2 regions of the Shewanella sp. QJM3NY_23 genome follow, and region 2 is predicted to be linked to the other one. Evidence: predicted binding sites of a transcription regulator. Region 2 holds the regulator's gene; the other holds the start of a gene.
The links. The regulator sigma-54, encoded in region 2, starts transcription at its own class of promoters, with help from an activator protein. The targets are predictions, from matches to a motif close to GTTGGCACGNNNNTNGNNT.
Positions count from the first base shown of each region.

Region 1: AC0VXX_RS05525 (flagellar assembly protein T N-terminal domain-containing protein) is a predicted target of sigma-54. The motif match lies at 3,138-3,156, and genes of this name have one in related genera.

Region 1 covers NZ_CM149657.1:1,214,524-1,224,560, forward strand. The annotation lists gene AC0VXX_RS05505 (hypothetical protein) at 1-280, opposite strand, end outside; gene AC0VXX_RS05510 (helix-turn-helix domain-containing protein) at 264-449, opposite strand; gene AC0VXX_RS05515 (hypothetical protein) at 579-1,487, opposite strand; tRNA gene AC0VXX_RS05520 (tRNA-Arg) at 1,712-1,787, opposite strand; gene AC0VXX_RS05525 (flagellar assembly protein T N-terminal domain-containing protein) at 1,865-3,022, opposite strand; gene AC0VXX_RS05530 (FlgO family outer membrane protein) at 3,612-4,235, shown strand; gene AC0VXX_RS05535 (LPP20 family lipoprotein) at 4,232-4,678, shown strand; gene AC0VXX_RS05540 (flagella synthesis protein FlgN) at 5,036-5,461, opposite strand; gene flgM (flagellar biosynthesis anti-sigma factor FlgM) at 5,468-5,791, opposite strand; gene flgA (flagellar basal body P-ring formation chaperone FlgA) at 5,914-6,621, opposite strand; gene AC0VXX_RS05555 (chemotaxis protein CheV) at 6,821-7,741, shown strand; gene AC0VXX_RS05560 (CheR family methyltransferase) at 7,889-8,722, shown strand; gene flgB (flagellar basal body rod protein FlgB) at 8,869-9,267, shown strand; gene flgC (flagellar basal body rod protein FlgC) at 9,270-9,689, shown strand; gene flgD (flagellar hook assembly protein FlgD) at 9,700-10,037, shown strand, end outside.
Region 2 covers NZ_CM149657.1:476,056-486,092, forward strand. The annotation lists gene AC0VXX_RS02245 (HPr family phosphocarrier protein) at 1-23, opposite strand, end outside; gene rapZ (RNase adapter RapZ) at 13-867, opposite strand; gene ptsN (PTS IIA-like nitrogen regulatory protein PtsN) at 864-1,307, opposite strand; gene hpf (ribosome hibernation promoting factor) at 1,310-1,597, opposite strand; gene AC0VXX_RS02265 (RNA polymerase factor sigma-54) at 1,628-3,112, opposite strand; gene lptB (LPS export ABC transporter ATP-binding protein) at 3,242-3,973, opposite strand; gene lptA (lipopolysaccharide transport periplasmic protein LptA) at 3,973-4,509, opposite strand; gene lptC (LPS export ABC transporter periplasmic protein LptC) at 4,496-5,053, opposite strand; gene kdsC (3-deoxy-manno-octulosonate-8-phosphatase KdsC) at 5,050-5,601, opposite strand; gene AC0VXX_RS02290 (KpsF/GutQ family sugar-phosphate isomerase) at 5,603-6,580, opposite strand; gene AC0VXX_RS02295 (calcium/sodium antiporter) at 6,624-7,583, opposite strand; gene AC0VXX_RS02300 (ATP-binding cassette domain-containing protein) at 7,749-8,576, shown strand; gene mlaE (lipid asymmetry maintenance ABC transporter permease subunit MlaE) at 8,563-9,348, shown strand; gene mlaD (outer membrane lipid asymmetry maintenance protein MlaD) at 9,420-9,893, shown strand; gene AC0VXX_RS02315 (MlaC/ttg2D family ABC transporter substrate-binding protein) at 9,902-10,037, shown strand, end outside.

The DNA of each region.
Region 1 (10,037 bases), 740 kb from region 2:
ACTGCCCGTTATGTAACGAAGCCTTGGTTACAGGTTTGATTTCATCCGTTCCGTTAACGAGTTCATGTTTCGTTAACGGGTACATAGATGAATCAAGCGCGCAGTTTTCGGCCTGTGTACCCGTTAACGGGTACAAGGGCGATAATTGCTCTGTGGTACCCGTTAACGGGCTGGAGCCGATTGAGGCTTTGAGCATTGTGGTAGTCGCATTAAGCATTCCACACAGATGAGATAAAAAGCAAATGATGACGATAGCGCCGAATTTAAGCAGTGTGTTCATAAACCCTCCCGTTGATAAAGTTCTCAACATCGCTTTGGCGGTACATTACACGACGACCAACTTTGATAAAGCTAAGAGGGTAGCGGCCAGTACAGCGCCATACAGATAGGGTGCCTATAGTGATGCCAAGAAACTCGGCAACTTGAGAGGGGGTAAGTAGTGTATTCATGTTAACTCCGATTAGTGTGTGTCTTTCGGAGTTAACAATATGATCAGACGATTAGTGTGTATGTACATTCAAGCTGCTTGAAAATACATTAAGCTGCTTGAGTGTATATTTAGGGGGGATTAAAGCTTGTTAACTGGTTCTTTTTTGAAAGCGTTTAGTCGATCTAAACCAGTCTACAACCGTCCTGTGACCGTTAATAACACTGTTAAATTGAAAACCATGCTTTTTACCAAGTTCGACGATTTGCGGGTATAAACCTTCAGCAGCTTTCGTGTAATTAGAATATTCATTAGTAGCCAAAAACAGTGCAATAGCATCTTTAGCTGTTTGTTGAGAGCCTTGCTGTGTCTTTTTACCGCCTCTTTTCCCTGCCTTCTTTGAGTGTTCAATTGCCCCTTGTACTTTGAGCACATTTTCCCGAATCCGCACAGCATAAGAATCTTGATGCGAAATTAGCTCCTTTATTAAATATTCAGCTAATAAGTTAGCTTGTTGAGGTAGCCCTGCAAACTGACATGAAAGAATGCCTTTGAAAAGCTCAAACAACTTGGTTGTTAGTTGTTCTGACATGCGCTGTGTCAGTATTGATTTAAGTGGCTGGACTCTTTCGTTGAACAGTTCTGATGTATTCGGTAAAAACAGGTCGGCGATTTCAATCAGTGAATTGGCATGAGCTATTGCTATAGCTTTATCTGGTTTATATATGCCTTCCATCATTTCTAAGAAAATTTTAATTAGATTGCCCCAACTCTCACTGCGTGCTTTATGGAGTTCATCTAATAAATTTAAGCTGTGAGGGTGCTTCGCGAATGCTTTGACTATATCTTCCTCTGAACTATTTCCTTCAGCAATGGCTTCAAGTTGGTGGACACTCACTATAAAGTTAGTAAAGCTCTCAACGGTTTCTTTAACATTGCTAGTTATTTGTTCTGAATCAAGATCAGGGTTTTCTTTATCGTTTAGAGGAATAATAGAGCTAAGAAGCCATGCCCTTATTTTTTGTCTGTCTGTAGGAATATCTAGATCAAAATCTTCCATGACTGAGTAGTTTCTTTCCTGTTTTTGAATAAGACAAAACTATTAGAAATGGAGTGAAAAGTCTACAACTGAGGTTAACTGAGTAAAACAGGCGTTATTCAACTAATACCAAGAGAATGTATAACAAAAAGTGCTAAAAAAGGCCTGTTCTATGGCGGCACAGGGGCGGCACCAGATTTTGTTAAAATCGTAAGCGATTGAATTTTATAAGTAAAAGGTCTATCTGGTCTCCCCACAGGGACTCGAACCCCGATCGATCGCTTAGGAGGCGACTGCTCTATCCTGTTGAGCTATAGGGAGACGCTGTTGATTATACTGTTTTTCATCTCGATGAAAAGGCTTTAGATTTAGTTGCTTAATTAGTGGTCGCTTGTCCGCTAAATTTTAATCGCAATGTCATTTACTTGTATATTTAGCGTCCCATTTTTTGGCTCGAGCAAGGCTGTTGCACTTTGCTGCGTGACTTGATCTATGGTGACCGTTGCGCGAGTTTCCCCGGCAATTGGGCGCATGTTGTCGAGCCTATCGGGTAAGTTTTGTTGCAATACAATTTGAAAACGGTCGCCCACTTTTATACCGTTATTACGCCCCAGATTGATGATCACCCGTCTGTCTTGTTTAGACACAATTTGTCCGAGTAGTGGCCTGCAGTTAAGCACTTTATCGATATCTGCACTGGCTTGTGCTAATACGGCATCAATATTTTGGCCATAGCTGGAATGCCAAAAGCGGGCGCTATTTGCCGGCACTGTGGCTTGTCGCTCAAACTCCCATGGGGCAGATGAATGATATAGCTCGCTCCAAACTTGCTCACCACTGATGCCATGATACAGCGATAGCTTTAGATAAAATTGCCGTTGCGGATAGTTATTCCAAAGACCTAGTAATCCGCCTTCAACGGGATCGGTGGAGATATCGACGATTGCTGGCAGTAGGATATATTGACTGTCGGTGATGTCGCTTAGCCAACTGGGCAAACGGTAGCCTCGAACATCGACTAACGATTGCTCAACATCGAGGCGTTCGTTGGCGTGAACGTTGGCAAGGCTGGCATTGCTGCGCTGCTGAATGATGTTTCCCAAGCGTTCTGATAGTGCCTGTTCAAATTGACCGATATTGCCGTATCTGAGCTGCGCACGATCGGCAATCGATGCCTGTGGCACTAAAATGGCGGCTTTTAATGGTTCCACTTGGCACTGTTGCTCTGCGCCATCGATAACATCGGCTCTTAATGTCACTGTGATTTGTTGGTTTTCGATGCGCTCACTGAGCAGTTCGACTCGCGCAATGTTGGCTTGGTTCGACATAGAAAACTGGCTTTGTACCAGTTGACCGTTTTGCGTCTGTTGCTGGCTGGTAAATTGGCCACCCGATTGTAAGGTGATAACACTTAAGGCTTGTTGTATGGCTTCTTCGCGTGCCTGATTAACATTGTTGTTGAGCACGTTGGCCTCGCCATGTGCTTCAATCCACTGTGCTGACACATTAAGGTGGGTTAAACCGAGCAATAGCAAGGATATGGTTAGCCGATTCATGTAAAAGTCTCTTTCAATAATAACAATGCGAAGCGTTACAACCTGCGGCACTAACTGCCAAAATGATGACAGTATTAGCGGTTGTTGGGCGATATTAGCCTGATGGCATCATAGTAAGCAATATACATGCCTGTATGTACTTTGTGGCACTATTGCTTGCTTAATGGGGTTAAAGCTTGACGTGTTGAGGCCGATAAAGAGGCCGCGGGTAAACCATTGTGGCTATTGCTATGACCTTGGCGTTGATTATTGTCTTATCGCGCTCGCAGCGATTGGTGATGCCCGAGATACTTAGTATGCCATATAAGCAATTAGGTTAGCACTTAGCTATTGGCTCATAATTTGCATTTTAAATTTATGCCAGTCGAACCCGCCGCGAATTTGTCGTGTGACATAGCGATAGTCAAAGTTATCGTCTGCGTCAGTATCGACCGGGTTGTGATGTTAATGCATCAGCGCCGTCAACGGTTAAATAGTTAGCGGTTAACTTAAATGGGCGGCGACCAAGCCTTGCGTTTATATTGAAACGGCATTTTATATGTGCATTTTTTCCGGCTAAGCCTTGCTTAGCGTTATACAGGACAGAGCAATGCGTACAGCGATATTTTTGTCATCTTTATTGCTATTGGGGGGATGTGCGAGCAATGAGTCTGCTGCGCCGTCATTGGCAAGCGGCAATACTTTGCCTGCTCAATCGGCAGTGCTACACCTAAGCCAACAATTGGCCAATGAACTGGTCAGGCAAAACGATCAACTCACGCCTAAGCATCCGTTATTGGTGACAACGCCAGTGTTGTTAGACAGTTTAAGTGGCACTAATCCCTTGGGGTTACAATTACAGCAAGGTTTAATTGCTGCTATGCATGATCATCAATTTAATTTGGTCGATCTCAATGTGGCACAAAGTGTGCGCGTGACCGACAGTGGTGATTTTATATTGAGTCGTGATTGGCGTAAGCTTGCGGACGATTTGCCCGTTGAGCATGTTTTGGTGTCGACCATGAATCTGTCGCTTGATGAGCTTGTGGTCAATAGTCGCATTGTGAATGTAACCAATAATCGTGTGGTATCAGTTGCTTCGGCGAGTGTCACCTTGGCTGAATTGCCTGGTTATCTTAGGGCGTCTGAGCGGGTGGAGTCTAAGCAAGGCTTGTTGATCCGTCACAGCATGCAGGGGCAGGGTAACATGCAAATGGTAGGAGAGATGCAATGAGAATCTGGTTAATGGCAATACTGCTGACACTAAGTGGCTGCGCTTCCCAAGATAGATATATTCAGTGGGAAACAGAAGCGCCTGAGCAGTTTCCTAAGTTAACCGCTATCGGCTACGCCCCCTTAGCGACACAACCGGCCAAAGAGCAGTCGCAACGGGTATTAATGGCGATGCAAGCATCCAAAATCGCGGCTTATCGTGAGTTAGCTGAGCAGGTATACGGCCAGCAGTTATCTGCGTCGAGCCAAGTCAGGGATTGGATGTTGTCTGATGATAATATTCAAGCTTCGGTGACCGGGGTGATACGCGGCGCCAGAGTGGTTAAGAGTTACCCGGCGGGTGAGCATTATGTGACTGAGCTGGAACTTGATTTTTCTCAAGTGTGGGCCTTGTACCAACAGCAAAATCGTCCACAAAAAGTGAAGCAAGTGACTTATTTTTAATAAAGTATCCTTATTAACATTGCTTGTGTTTTACTGAATAACTTTATGTATTGCGCATTATTAAAGCCTCTATTTAAGAGGCTTTTTTTGTGCCTTTTGTCAGCGCTTCCAGCATAGGAAACGCATCAAGCTGGTGAGATAGGCGCTGATATAACTCAGCATTATAGAGTGCTGTCGTTAATCAAATAGAGCGCTGTAGTGCATAAAAAGAGCCAAGCAAAAGTTGCTATGAGATAGTGATAAGAAAACAGTAGTCAGAGATATTGCGCATAGGGTCGAGGACTAATTAGACACTCATTATCGGACCTTATGCCCACAACTAGTGTCAGCTGTAACATCAGCGTAAAAAGAATCCGCTTAGGCCTTAAGATTATTGCCTAAGGTCGAAATTGTTGAGGTTTTACCTTTACCATCGTAGGTAAGGCTGGATGCGTTTCGACTGGCTTGTAAGGCTTGGGAGAAGCGATTAATACTGGCCATGCTGTGTTCTATTAAAGTGGCATTTTGCGCGTTAAGCGTCTTACATTGGGCTAACACTTGTTTGGTAATTTCGACTAATTTTTGTAGCTTAGGATCGCTACTGAGTTTATTGCTGTCAGGGTGCTCTGATAATCGTACATCGACCGCTTTGATCTCATCTAACAACTTAGCTTTATCTGTCGCTAGGTTTAGCAACTCATCGGCACTTTGTGCGATAAGCGCCACTTTCTCTGCTTCGATAAGGCGTTTTAAGTCGTTTAATAACGTATGTTGATTGGCGATGATGTCGATTATTGAGTTCATAACAGCTTAATTAAGATCCTTTAGTTCATTTTCAAACTGCGCAATATTACTGGCCAGTTTGTCGGCATCAATTTTGTAGCGACCTTCAGCAATAGCCGCTTTGATCTGTTCGACTTTTTTAGTGTCGATTTCAGGCAAGCTGTTCAATTTTGCTTGGGCACTTTGCAGTTGTTGCGCCTGAGGTGTTATTGATACCGAGTCACTTTTTACGGTTTTAGCCGTAGTGGTTTCGGGCGATACGGCCTCATTTTTTGCCGATGATTTATCGGTTGTCGGCGTTGCGACTCGATTGTTAGTGCTTGTATTTACATGCTTTACGTCTATAGCCATAATAGGTTCCAACGTTACTTTAGTGAGATCAACATAACTGTATATCGGCGTTCACTGTTAAAGCTTTAGTAGAATTTTGTAGTGATCAATAAAAAAATGCCCATCGATTGGGCCACGTGGTACTACATTCTAACCTCAACCGCGCCGACCCCAATAACGTTTGCATCTACCATTTTCTGTGAGTTACTGTTTCTAACCTGAATTCTATCGCCTAAGTTACCATCACGTAAGGCCTCACCGATAGTTTTTATCTCAAAATTGGCCGTGCGGGCAAAAATAGACACCATGTCGCCTTTGCATACAAAGCAAAGGTTACTGCTAAACAGGGTTTGATTGGCGGCAATTCTACGTTTTACTCGGGTACCTGTGACCTGTGCGGGATCATCAAATTGTTGGCCACGTAAATTACTCTGCTCGACATAGGCGAGCGTCACCTGCTCTGCGTCAATTAGATCGCCTGGCCCCAAGGTTTGTGTGGCCACAACCACAGGGTAAAGAATGTCGACTCTTACCGATATGTAAATTTGCCAAGGGTATTGTAGCTCTGGGGTTTCGCAACTGACTTTAACTGTGTTATTACGGCCTATTGCGCGATCGCTGGCGACCTCAACGCTTAGCGCTGAACTGCAAACAGGTGGGGTAACCCTAGTGTCTAAACTTTGCGGCGTAATATTGACTTTGGCGTCACTAGGGGCTTCAATTTTATTTTCAATTGCCGCTATAGCTAATCGTGATATCGTCGATAAAGAGGGTACGCTAGGCTCATCCGCGCCGAAACTTGGGGAAGAGAAGAGTAAAGCGATGAAAAAGTACACAGTATTTACTTTCATAATGATTAGACTAGCTTGAACGGCCAGATTGCACCTATACTTCGTTGTGGCCCGTACCTTTAGACATTTTTTTCATAGAAATTAGTGTCATAAATTTGACGAGTTTGGGCCTGGTTATCATTCAAATTTATTAAAGCAATTAGCATGCCTATACTTATAGTTACTATGGGTGGGGAAGCATTGACAAGGCAAAGGCATTATGTCGAGTATTCTTGATTCAGTAAATAAACGCACCCAACTCGTGGGGCAAAACCGCCTAGAACTGTTACTGTTCAAATTAAACGGTCGGCAACGATTTGGCATTAACGTATTTAAAGTTAAAGAGGTGCTGCAGTGCCCTCCATTAACCGCGTTACCAAAGCTAAATCCTGTGGTTAGAGGTGTCGCCCATATTCGTGGCAAGACGATCTCTGTGATTGATTTAAGTGCAGCGACGGGTGGTCGCCCGATTGAAAACACCGACGAGTGTTTCATTATCATTTCTGAATATAATCGCAGCGTACAGGGGTTCTTAGTTAAATCTGTTGAGCGCATCATCAACATGAACTGGGAAGCTATTATGCCACCGCCACAGGGTGCGGGGCGTTATTCTTATTTAACTGCGGTTACCGAGATTGAAGGTGAGCTGGTTGAGATCCTTGATGTTGAAAAAATCCTCGATGAGATCTCACCGGTTAAGACGCAGATCAGCCAAGAAGTGGATGATAAGCTGACCATTGATAGAGATCGCCATTATCATATTATGGTGATTGATGATTCAACTGTTGCCCGTAAACAAATTATTAGGGCGCTTGAGTCATTAAACCTACAAATCGATACCGCTAAAGATGGCCGAGATGCACTTAACCAATTGGTGGCGATGGCGGCCAATATGGATAATGTGGCTCATGAGATCCCATTAATTATTTCTGATATCGAGATGCCAGAGATGGATGGCTACACCTTAACGGCAGAGATTAGGGACAATCCTAAGCTTAAAGATATTAAGGTGGTGCTTCATACTTCACTCAGTGGCGTGTTTAATCAGGCGATGGTCGAAAAAGTTGGCGCCAATGATTTTATTGCTAAGTTTAATCCAGATGAACTCGCGGCCGCGGTGAATAAGCACCTTAGCTTGTAAATTGAGCGTCGTCATACAAGCACCTAACTTTGAATAGTTTATGCTTGTCTCAGTGAGTTCGCTAATGTATAACGCTTGGCTGTTTAATGCTTGCTATAGTAGTGTATGTTGTAGCCTGTTTTACTTTTATAAGATTGGGATATCTAGGTGCCGAATAAATCACTTGCTGAAGCTGAGTACAACCAATTTAGATTATTTCTGGAGCAACACAGCGGGATCGTGCTGGGTGAAAATAAGCAGTATTTAGTTCGTAGTCGCTTGGCGCCATTAATGGGGAAATATAACCTTCCTTCATTATCAGAGGTGGTCAAACATTCAATGAAGCCGACGGAGCGGCAGTTAAGGGCTGAGGTTATCGATGCGATGACCACTAACGAAACCTTATGGTTTAGGGATCGTTATCCGTTTGAGCTGCTCGCAAATAACTTATTGCCTGAGTACACTCGTTTAGGGCGTCCACTCAAAATATGGTCGGCGGCGTGCTCCTCAGGGCAAGAACCTTATTCGTTAGCCATGACCATTTTAGAATATCAGCAGCGTAAACCAGGGGCATTACCGGGTAGCGCATCGATATTGGCCACCGATTTATCGCCATCTATGTTAGACAGGTGTAAAGCGGCGCAATATGATAATTTGGCGCTGGCTCGGGGCTTATCAGATGAGCGTAAACGGCAGTTTTTTGCTCCAACCACACCAGGCTCTATGGTCGTCAAAGACAATGTAAAACGTTTGGTGAATTTCAGAGCCCATAATTTGCTTGAAAGTTATACCTTACTGGGTAAATTTGACATTATATTTTGCCGCAATGTACTCATCTACTTTGCACCTGAGGCAAAGGCCAAAATATTGCGGCAATTTGCTGCCGCTTTGAACCCCAAAGGGATCTTATTTCTTGGCGCTTCGGAGTCGATTGCCGGATTAACCGAAGAGTTTGAGATGGTGCGCTGTAATCCTGGCATCTATTATCAAAAGCGTGGTTAGTCTTTACTACCTGATTTAGTTAAAATGCCAGCAATAAGCTGGCATTTTTTATCTTTATGGTTTTTTATTAACCACTCCCATCCTCTTCCCCCTTGTTTGGCATAACAATTGCTTTGTTGTTGATATCTGTATGAGGAGGCAATTTTATGGCGATTAGTTTTGATAAAGCATTAGGTGTGCATCAATTCACCTTGGGTGTGCGTTCAACGCGTGCGCAGGTGATTTCATCTAACATTGCCAATGCCGATACCCCTCATTATAAAGCCAAAGATCTCGATTTCGACAAGGCACTGCAAGCTGCTCGCAGTCGGCAAGGTGGTTTAGCCATGAGCCGCAGTGACGAACGTCATTTCGATTTAGCGGCTTTAAGTCAGCAACATGTGAGTTATCGCGTGCCAAATCAGCCCGATACAGGTGATGGTAATACCGTCGATATTCAGCAAGAGCAATCTGAGTTTATGCAAAACGCCTTAGAGTATCAGATGTCGTTAGGGTTTCTTGACAGTAAATTTGCTGGGCTGAAAAAAGCACTTAAAGGAAATTAATGATGAGCTTATTTAATATCTTTGATGTTTCTGGATCGGGTATGTCGGCGCAATCTATCCGCCTTAATACCACGGCAAGTAACATTGCCAATGCCGATTCAGTTTCCAGTAGCATCGACCAGACTTACCGTGCTCGTCATCCTGTATTTGAAGCGGAAATGGCCAAAGCGAGTCATCAACAACAAACCTCACAGTCGGTTAAAGTGGCGGGCATTGTTGAAAGTGATAAGCCGCTGCAGAAAGAATATTCTCCTGATCACCCGTTGGCCGATGCCGACGGTTTTATTTACAAACCCAATGTGAATGTGATGGAGGAGATGGCGAACATGATCTCTGCATCGCGTTCGTACCAAATGAACGTACAAGTTGCTGAAGCGGCCAAGTCTATGCTGCAACAGACTTTGCGAATCGGCAAATCTTAGGAGGTAATTAGTGAGCCTCATTAATCCGTTAAGCAGTCAGTCTCCCCTGAGCAGTGAAAAGCAAAGTGGGCAGATCACACCGCAAGCAAACAGCAGAACGAGTGCCATCACCGAATCTACGGGAAATCCGTTTCTAGATGGTATTCGCTTACCTGAGGAGTCATCGATTCCTGAGGCAAATAATCAACAGTTGACGCAAGATGATTTTTTCTCTTTATTGAGTCAACAGTTGTCGATGCAAGATCCATTTAAGCCTGTGGATAACGATCAGATGATCGCGCAGATGGCTTCATTTTCGACCGTCGATGGGATCAGCAAGCTCAATGAGGAGATAGTCAACCTTAATGC
Region 2 (10,037 bases):
GTTAGCTGGCGCTCAAGCTTCATGTTTCTTTAACTCTCTGTGGCGCGCTTGAACCTTGTGTTTACCTTTATTAAATAATTTAGCAAGTTGGTCGGTAACATAGACAGATCTATGCTGGCCTCCAGTACAACCAATGGCGATAGTTAAGTAGCTACGGTTATTGCGTTCAAGGTGCGGCAGCCAAGTTTCGAGCAAATTCTCTATCTGCCAAATAAACTTGTTCACTAGCGGCTGTTGGCTTAAAAATTGCTGCACTGGTTGGTCGAGACCTGTCAGCGGACGTAACTCCGTTTCCCAGTGGGGATTGGGCAGAAAACGCACGTCAAACATAAAGTCAGCTTCACTTGGCATGCCATATTTAAAACCAAACGACTCAAAGTTAATCACTAATTCTTTATCTACTGTTCCCAGTAAGATCTCGCGTACCTTATCGCTTAAATCATAGATGTTAAGCGTCGAGGTATCTATGTAGTGATCGACCATCTTGGAGATAGGCTCGAGCATTTTGCCTTCAAGCTGTATCGCCTCTTTAAGGGAAACTTTTGAGCGTGATAGCGGGTGTAATCTACGGGTTTCACTGTAGCGTTTGAGTAACACATCGTCAGAAGAGTTTAGAAAGAAACTCAGTAATTCGGTATCTTTAGGAAGATTCGCTAGCTGTTTTTCAAGCTGGATATCTTCGCTGGGCATGTTGCGCACATCGACGCTTATCGCAACAAGTTCATTTCTACCTTTAAGCTGACTGAGCAGCGAGTCCATCATCTGCAGTGGCAGATTGTCGACACAGTAATAGCCCAGATCTTCCAGTACCCTAAGGACTACCGATTTTCCTGAGCCTGAGCGCCCAGATACCATTACCAATTTCATTGGGTGATCACCTGATACAGTTCTGCTTCGTCGTGGGTTTTTCTTAGCTGTTTGATGATAGCTTTATCACTTAATTTCTCTGCCATCGCGGCGAGAGTGCTAAGGTGTTGCTCGCATTGATCTGCGGGAACCAATAATGCAAAGAGGATATCGACCGGCTGATTATCAATTGCATCGAATGCAATTGGCTCTGCACATTTTATCAATACGGCGACGGGCTTCTCAATATTCGTCAGCCGTCCGTGAGGGATCGCGATACCATTGCCTATACCTGTGCTGCCCATTTTCTCTCTCGCCAAAAGGCTTTCAAAAATCTCTTGAGAGGAAAGGGTGGGGTACTGGACAGCGGCCAAGTCGCTGATAAGTTCCAGTACCTTTTTCTTACTGCCCGGAGTGGCGCAGGTTGTGCACTCCGGCCGCAGGATGGTACTAAGTTCCATCGTTAATGTTTTGTTAGCTTCTCTTTGTGTTTAATGACCTGACGATCTAATTTATCGATCAGGGAATCTATCGCGGCATACATATCCGCGTGCTCTGATGTTGCAAATACTTCTCCACCACTAAGATGTAACTTTGCTTCAACTTTTTGCATCAATTTTTCGACATTTAATATCACGTGGACATTATTGATCTGATCGAAATGCCGTTCAAGCTTTGTAAACTTTTCTTCAACATAGTTGCGCAGAGATTGGGTGATCTCAATGTGGTGCCCAGTCAGATTTATTTGCATAAAGTGATTCCTCCGGTTTCCAGTTGTTGATTATAAGCTTTTACGTTGATTTGACGGCGGTATCAACATCGCTTCACGATATTTTGCTATCGTGCGTCTAGCGACTTGAATACCTTGCTCGGCTAACAGTTGCGCCATCTTACTGTCACTTAAGGGTTTCTTCTGATTTTCTGCGGCGACTAGCTTCTTAATAAAAGCGCGGATCGCAGTAGAAGAGCATTCGCCACCATCGTCGGTCCCGACATGGCTGGAGAAAAAGTATTTTAGCTCAAAAATCCCTCTTGGAGTGTGCATATACTTTTGGGTGGTGACCCGCGAGATGGTCGATTCATGCATTTCGACCGCCTCGGCAATATCATTAAGCACCATAGGTTTCATCGCTTCTTCACCAAACTCGAAAAATCCTTGCTGGAAATCGACAATGCAGTTGGTAACCTTGAGCAAGGTATCGTTGCGGCTCTCTAAACTTTTTAGAAACCATTTAGCTTCTTGCAGGTGACCACGAATAAACTGGCCATCGGCTTGGTTTTTGGTGCTGCGCGCCATCGAGGCATAATGTTGGTTTACATTAATCTTAGGCATACTATCGGGATTAAGCTCGACCACCCAGCGACCTTTTTTCTTGCTAACTGTGACATCGGGGATCACGTATTCGTCGCGACTGGCAGTAATGGCCAGCCCCGGGCGCGGATTGAGGGTTTGAATTAGCGCTATGGCCTCGCGTAATTCATCCTCTTTCAGCTTGGTCTTACGCATCAATAGGCGAAAGTCTCGCCCGGCGATAAGATCTAAGTAATCACGGATCAAGAGTCTGGCGTTGTCGATATGCGGGGTGTCGGGGCTGTATTGGGCCAGTTGGATCATCAGGCATTCGCTGAGGTCTCTGGCACCAATCCCGATAGGATCGAAATGTTGTACCCGCTTTAATACCGCTTCAATTTCGTCGAGTTCGATTTCAGGATCGCCCATGGCTTCAAGAATATCGTCGCAAGTTTGCGTCAAGTAGCCACGCTCGTCTATGGCATCAATGATGGCGGTGGCGATAGCGAGGTCGTTGTCAGAAAAGGGAGTGAGGTTTTTTTGCCATTCGAGGTGTTCATACAAGCCTTCGCTGGTCTCCCCTTGAAATGGCATGTCATCGTCGCGCATCGCACCAGAGCTGGAGTTAGGTGATGCGGTATAGACCTCATCCCATGTAGTGTCGACGGGCAGCTCATCGGGCATAGAGTCTTGGTTGAGTGCATCGGAGGTTTCTAAGCTCGAATTGTCTTCACTCGAGTCGACTTGCAGTTGCTCATTGTAATCGGTGTCGAAGTTGTCATTACGCTCTTGTTCTGAGTCGATATTGGCGCCTTCTTGCTCCTCGTCTAACTCGAGTAGAGGGTTAGACTCTAGTGCTTGCTGGATCTCTTGCTGCAATTCCAACGACGACAGTTGTAACAAGCGAATAGCTTGTTGCAACTGGGGCGTCATGGTTAAATGCTGACCCATTTTGAGCTGAAGTGACGCTTTCATCGTACTGCTATTCCCTTGTTTCTAATTCTAAAGTGAGAAAGCTGCCTCTGGTATTAAACCGCTAAGGCGAATGATCTACTTATAAGGTAAAAGCGGTTTCGCCTTTACCTTGAGCGCTAATAACGTTAACTATAGCTTGAATTGTTCCCCTAAGTACACCGCTCGAACTTGTTGGTTATCTAAGATCTCAGCGGGGGTTCCTTCTGCAATCAAGTTGCCGTGGCTGACAATATAGGCTTTCTCACACACATCCAATGTTTCCCGTACGTTGTGGTCAGTGATCAGTACCCCAAGGCCACGATTTTTCAGTTGCTCAATAATCTTTTTGATGTCGATAACCGAAATGGGGTCGACCCCGGCGAAGGGTTCGTCGAGCAAAATAAACTTAGGGTTGGCGGCTAACGCTCGGGCGATTTCGACGCGTCGACGTTCACCACCGGACAGTGCCATCCCCTGACTATCGCGGATGTGGGTGATATGAAACTCTTCTAGCAGGTGCTCCAACTCCTCTTCGCGCGCATCGTTACTGAGTTCGCGTCGGGTTTGTAATACCGCCATAATATTATTGCGTACCGATAATTTACGGAAAATACTGGCTTCTTGCGGTAGATAGCCAATCCCTTTGCGAGCGCGCAAATGCATAGGATCTAGGGTGAGATCGTCATCATCAATAAAAATACGTCCCTTGTCACTTTGCACCAGACCAACCACCATATAAAAGGTCGTGGTTTTACCGGCGCCATTAGGGCCTAGCAAGCCGACAATTTGCCCTGTGCGCACGGTTAAGCTGACATCTTGTACCACGGCACGGCTCTTATAGCTTTTGGCTAAGTTAACCGCTTTTAGCGTCATCTCTGTCATTACTGTTCCTGCTTGGGCTGTTCTTGGGGCTGACTTTTGCTGTTGTCTTGGTAACTTTCGGGTTGAATGATGGTGATAACGCGATCGCTACCCGTACTTTCGGCTATCAACTGTTGCTGCTCAATGTTGTAGCGAATTTGATTACCTGTGACTTGGCTACCTTCTTGTTCGAGGGTGGCATTACCAATTAGGGTTAGAGTGCGGGTCGACAGTTCATAGCGGATCTCATTGGCGCTGGCTGACGCTGGACGACCATTTTCCATCACCTGTGTATAAGTGGCTGGCTTACCCTTTGCCACTAAGATTTTGCCACTACTATTTTCTTTGGTAAAGGCGCGTAATTCATCGGCTAAAATTTTAATGGAGCCTTGAGTCACCTCTACTGGGCCATTGAAGATAATCTGATTATTTTTAATATCAGCTTCTTGGCTTGCGGCTGAAATCTTAACCTCTTGCAGCAGGTCGGTTTCATTCGCCGCACTCTGCAGGCTAACCATGGTTAACAGGCCTGCAAGAATAAGATTATTTAGTTTCATATGTTCCTTCTACCTGGCTCGTCAGTCGTACTTTTTGTGCATTGAGGTCGGCATATAAGCCTTTTCCGGTAATCAAAAAATCGTTACCGGTGATCCGAATGGTTTGATCGGATGTCATGATCATGGTGTTGAGGTCCAATTCCATGTAGTTGGTTTCTATGGTTTGGATGGGCTCTTCAGGGCTAATGGCATCAATAATGACATTATTTTCCAAGATGACTTTGCCACTGTCTTTGTCTAATGTACCCCGAGCCGAGCGCAACCGCCACTGAGCATCGCCGTTATCGGGATAGACCAGATAAATGGGCTGGGTAAAATAGGTCATATTACGCTCGGCATAGTGTTCCATATGGCTAGCCGAGACGCGGCTATTAAGTTTGCCTTGTTCGTCGTATTGCACGCTATTGATGTTGTTAATCACATAATCTGGACGATCGGACGCGTCGAGCAACAGCGCTTGTGATCCTTGCTTAGTCTGCACCTGCCAATAGAGCACTAAAGCGGTACCAAAAAACGCGATAATCGCCAGGGTGACTCTATTCATATGCTCATACCGTGAGCCGATTCAAACTTATCTTGGCTTAGCAAAATAAGGTCGGTTAATTCACGTAGCGCACCATGGCCGCCATTAATATGGGTGACCATATCGGCATGCTGCTTAACATAAGGGTGACCATCGGCGACGCACACCGACAAGCCGACTTGTTGCATTACGGGTAGGTCGACCATGTCATCGCCAATATAGGCCACCTGTTGTGGGCTGACTTGATAGCGTGCCAGAAGCTCTTGGTAGGGGATGAGCTTGTTGTCGACCCCTTGATAAATATGGCTAATGCCAAGGGCCGTCATACGGTCTTCGACAATTTTCGATTTACGTCCGGTGATAATCGCCACGGCAATATCGCTAGTCAGTAGCGAGCGAACGCCATAGCCATCACGAGTATGGAACGTTTTTAGCTCGTCGCCAGAGTTACTCATATAAACCAGCCCGTCAGAAAACACGCCGTCTACGTCACAAATCAGTAGTTTAATCTGTTTAGCTTTTTGCCAGGCTGAATCAGTGATAGGGCCGTAAAAACCTTGATGCGCCATTTTAAATCACTCCTGCTTTAACCATATCGAGCATGTTGAGTGCGCCAATGGGTTGCTGTTGAAGGTTAGTCACAATTAAGCCATTAATCTGCTTTTCTTCCATTATGTTGAGCGCCTCAGCGGCTAAAATGCCGTCGGTGACGGTAACGCAACCTTGGGTCATGACTTCGCTGATGGAGGTGGTTCTGAGATCGACTTCAGCATCGATCACGCGGCGCAGATCGCCATCGGTAAAGATGCCAACCAATACGCCATTGTCATCGATAACGGCGGTCATGCCGAGACCTTTCTTAGAGATCTCATATAATGCGTCGGTAATACAGATGTGTTGAGGCACTAAGGGCAGTTCATCGCCTTGGTGCATCACATCGCTGACTCTTAGTAGCAATTTACGCCCTAAGCTGCCACCAGGGTGTGACAGGGCAAAGTCATCTTTAGTAAAGCCTCTAGCCTGCAATAGAGCCACAGCAAGTGCATCGCCCATCACTAGGGTTGCAGTGGTACTGGAGGTCGGCGCGAGCCCAAGTGGGCAAGCTTCTTCTGGCACGTCGATACACAGGTGTACCATAGCATGTTTTGCCATGCTGGAGTCGGGTTTACCTGTTACCGCAATCACTGGCAGCCCCATGCGTTTTATCACCGGCATGAGGGTTAAAATTTCACCGGCTTCGCCCGAGTTTGAGATGGCAAGTACAATATCATTTTCACTCAGAACGCCGAGATCACCGTGGCTGGCTTCGCCGGGATGCACAAAGAAGGCTGGGGTGCCAGTACTGGCTAAGGTGGCAGAAATCTTGTTGCCAATATGGCCCGATTTACCCATGCCCATCACGATCACTTTGCCGGTGCAACTCAGAATTAACTGGCATGCCTTGGCAAATTCGCTTGAATCGACATATTGATAAAGATTATCGAGGGCATTACGCTCGATATCGATAACATTACGCCCCCATTGGCGTAGTTGATCTGCATCTACCATCTTGTTCTCTCTATTAAAAAATCAGTTTGGGCCAGACCTGTAATTAGGATTGAAAAACGAGCACCTGATAAGCAATAAAGCTCATTAACAACACTCCGCCGTGCCAAGGTTTGAGCTGACGCGACTTTCCAGTTAATAGGATCAGTATGGCTAAGGCACTGCTGGTCGCCAATACCATGTAAAAGTCTCGTGTGCTGGCGGCGGCATCGACAGCACCAGGGGCGATCAATGCAGGTAGCGCGAGTACTGCTAAAATATTAAATAGATTCGAGCCGACGATGTTGCCTATGGCTAAATCATCTTCTTTTTTCAGTACCCCGGCAACACAGGCGGCTAATTCTGGCAGACTGGTACCGACGGCGATAATGGTGAGACCAATCACCAGATCCGATAAGTGGTACGCTTTAGCGATACCCACGGCGCCATTGACCATCCAGTCGGCCGATAGCGGCAGTAAGATAATACCGACGACTAACCAGAGTATGGCTTTGATTGTCGGGACATCTTTGGGGATTTCGCTATCAGACTCATCGGCTAACAGATCGGCTTCTTTGTTACTGACAGCATGCCAAATCAGGTAGCCCATTAAGGCTAAAAACAGCAGCATTAGGCCCACGCCCTCAATGCGGGTCAGTTGGCCGTCATGCAGGAAATACCCTGCAATCACAGTGGCGGCCAGCATCATAGGAATTTCACGCTTTAAAGTTTGCGAGCTAACGGAGATGGCACCCAGTAGTGCTGTGAGCCCGAGAATTAAACTGATGTTGGCGACGTTTGAGCCTAGTACATTACCAATGGCGGTATCGGTCATGCCTTCCATTGATGCCGTCGCGGCGACAAACATTTCCGGCGCCGAGCTGCCCATGGCAACAATCGTTAAACCAATTAACATGGGTGGTAGGCCCAAATTGCGGGCAAATGCGCCGGCACCATAAACGAATTTGTCGGCACTCCAAACTAGAGTGGCTAATCCAGCAAGCAGTAAAAAAATATTAAAAAGCATTAAAGTTCATTTTTGTTTGAGTGTCTGCCGCGCATTTTCGCTGGATTTGAACAAAATTGAAAGTATTGCGGCAAGATAGTGTCGATTCAGTTGTGCACAATAGGTCAATTACGTACAATTTGCCTCTTTTTGTGCCGATTTATCATGGAACATATAGGTCTTACAATGATCAATGAACGAGCAGATGATGACGCCACGCCGCTAGTCGAGATTGAACATCTGGCTTTTAGTCGCGGTTCTCATGTGATTTATGAAGATGTTAGCCTGTCGATCCCTAAAGGTAAGGTTACCGCCATTATGGGCCCCAGTGGGATAGGTAAAACCACCCTACTTAAATTAATCGGTGGCCAATTACAGCCCGATCGCGGCAATATTAAAGTCGATGGTATCGATGTACATCAGTGCAACCGCAGTGAGCTGTTTGAGCTGCGTAAGCGTATGAGTATGTTATTTCAAAGTGGTGCACTGTTTACCGACATGAATGTGTTCGATAATGTCGCCTTTGCCTTACGTGAGCACTCAGGCTTACCCGAAGCCATCATCAAGCGTATCGTACTGATGAAGTTAGAGGCCGTTGGCCTGCGCGGCGCGGCGAAGATGATGCCCAGTGAGTTATCTGGTGGTATGCAGCGACGTGCAGCATTAGCTAGAGCTATCGCCTTAGAGCCTGAGCTGATTTTGTATGATGAGCCATTTGCGGGCCAAGACCCGATATCTATGGGTGTATTGGTTAAGCTTATTAGAGAGTTAAGTGATGCACTTAATTTAACCTCAGTCGTGGTATCTCACGATGTGCAAGAGGTATTGGGCATTGCCGATTATGTCTATGTGTTGGCCGACAAACGTATTATTGCTCATGGTACGCCTGAAGAGTTAAGGCTGGCCGATAATCCAAAGTTGAAGCAGTTTATTGGTGGGGAGCCTGATGGCCCAGTGCCATTTCATTTTCCTGCTCCAGATTACCAAAAGGAGATGTTAGGTGAGCTTAACTGATCACATTGCTGGTATCGGCCGTAGTGCGATAGCCAGCGTGACTGGGCTTGGCAGTGCAGGGCTGATGTTGTGGGGCGCGATAGCGCGAGTGCCTAAGCCGCGTAAAGGTATCCCGCTGCTAATCAAGCAGTTGTACGTTATCGGTGTGCAATCTATGGTGATCATCTTGGTCTCTGGCTTGTTTATCGGTATGGTGCTTGCGCTGCAGGGCTATAATATCTTGGTGGGGTTTGGCACCGAAGATAGCCTGGGGCCTATGGTGGCGCTGAGTTTACTCAGGGAGCTTGGCCCTGTGGTCACCGCATTGCTGTTTGCTGGGCGAGCTGGCTCAGCTTTGACGGCTGAGATTGGCTTAATGAAGAGCACCGAGCAGTTGTCGAGCCTAGAGATGATGGCCATCGATCCGCTGCGGCAGATCATCGCTCCTCGTTTTTGGGCTGGGGTGATCAGCTTGCCGTTACTGGCGTTAATGTTTACCGCCGTGGGGATTTACGGTGGGCATATCGTTGGTGTGGAGTGGAAAGGGATCGATAGCGGCAGCTTCTGGTCTATTTTGCAGGCATCGGTCGAGTGGCGCCAAGATATCGTTAACTGCGTAATTAAAAGCCTGGTGTTTGCTGTCGTCGTGACTTGGATAGCCTTGTATCGAGGCTATAATGTGATCCCAAATCCTGATGGGATCAGCCGAGCGACCACCCAGACTGTGGTGCAATCGAGCCTAGCGGTATTAGCGTTAGATTTTCTGTTAACTGCAATGATGTTTGGCAGTTAATTATTGTTTGTTTATGGATGAACTAATGTACCGCAGATCGCGGTACGTATAGAATTGAGTGGTATGAGAGTATGTTGACTCGGAAAATTGAACTATTAGTGGGCGTGTTTATTCTGTCTGGTTTGATGGCGTTTTTAGTGTTGGTGTTTAATGTGGCTAACATCGAAGTTAAACCAGGGCAAAGCCATTACACCCTGTATGCTAAATTCACCAATATTGGTGGTCTTAAAGTGCGCTCACCAGTCAAAGTCGGTGGCGTCGTAGTTGGACGTGTGACTCAAATCAGCTTAGATCCAACTGAGCTGGTGGCCGTGGTCGAATTGGCGATGGATAAGCAGTATGAGCAGTTTCCAGAAACCAGTAGCCTGTCTATTTTAACGTCAGGCTTATTAGGTGAGCAGTTTTTAGGGCTGACCCCCGGGTTTGTGATGGACGATATCGGCATGCTGCAAGAGGGGGACTATATCGATGATACCCATTCCGCGTTAGTGCTCGAAGACCTGATCGGCCAGTTTTTATATAGTGTTAAATCGAAAGACAATTAATAGGGATCATTATGAAACAGTTATGCAAAGTCATCTTTGCCAGCATGGTGTATTTAGTTAGCTCTGTCAGTTATGCTGCCGACCCAGAGGTGAATATTCAAAATCCCTATGCCATGGTTGAATCGGTAGCCAATAAGACTTTTG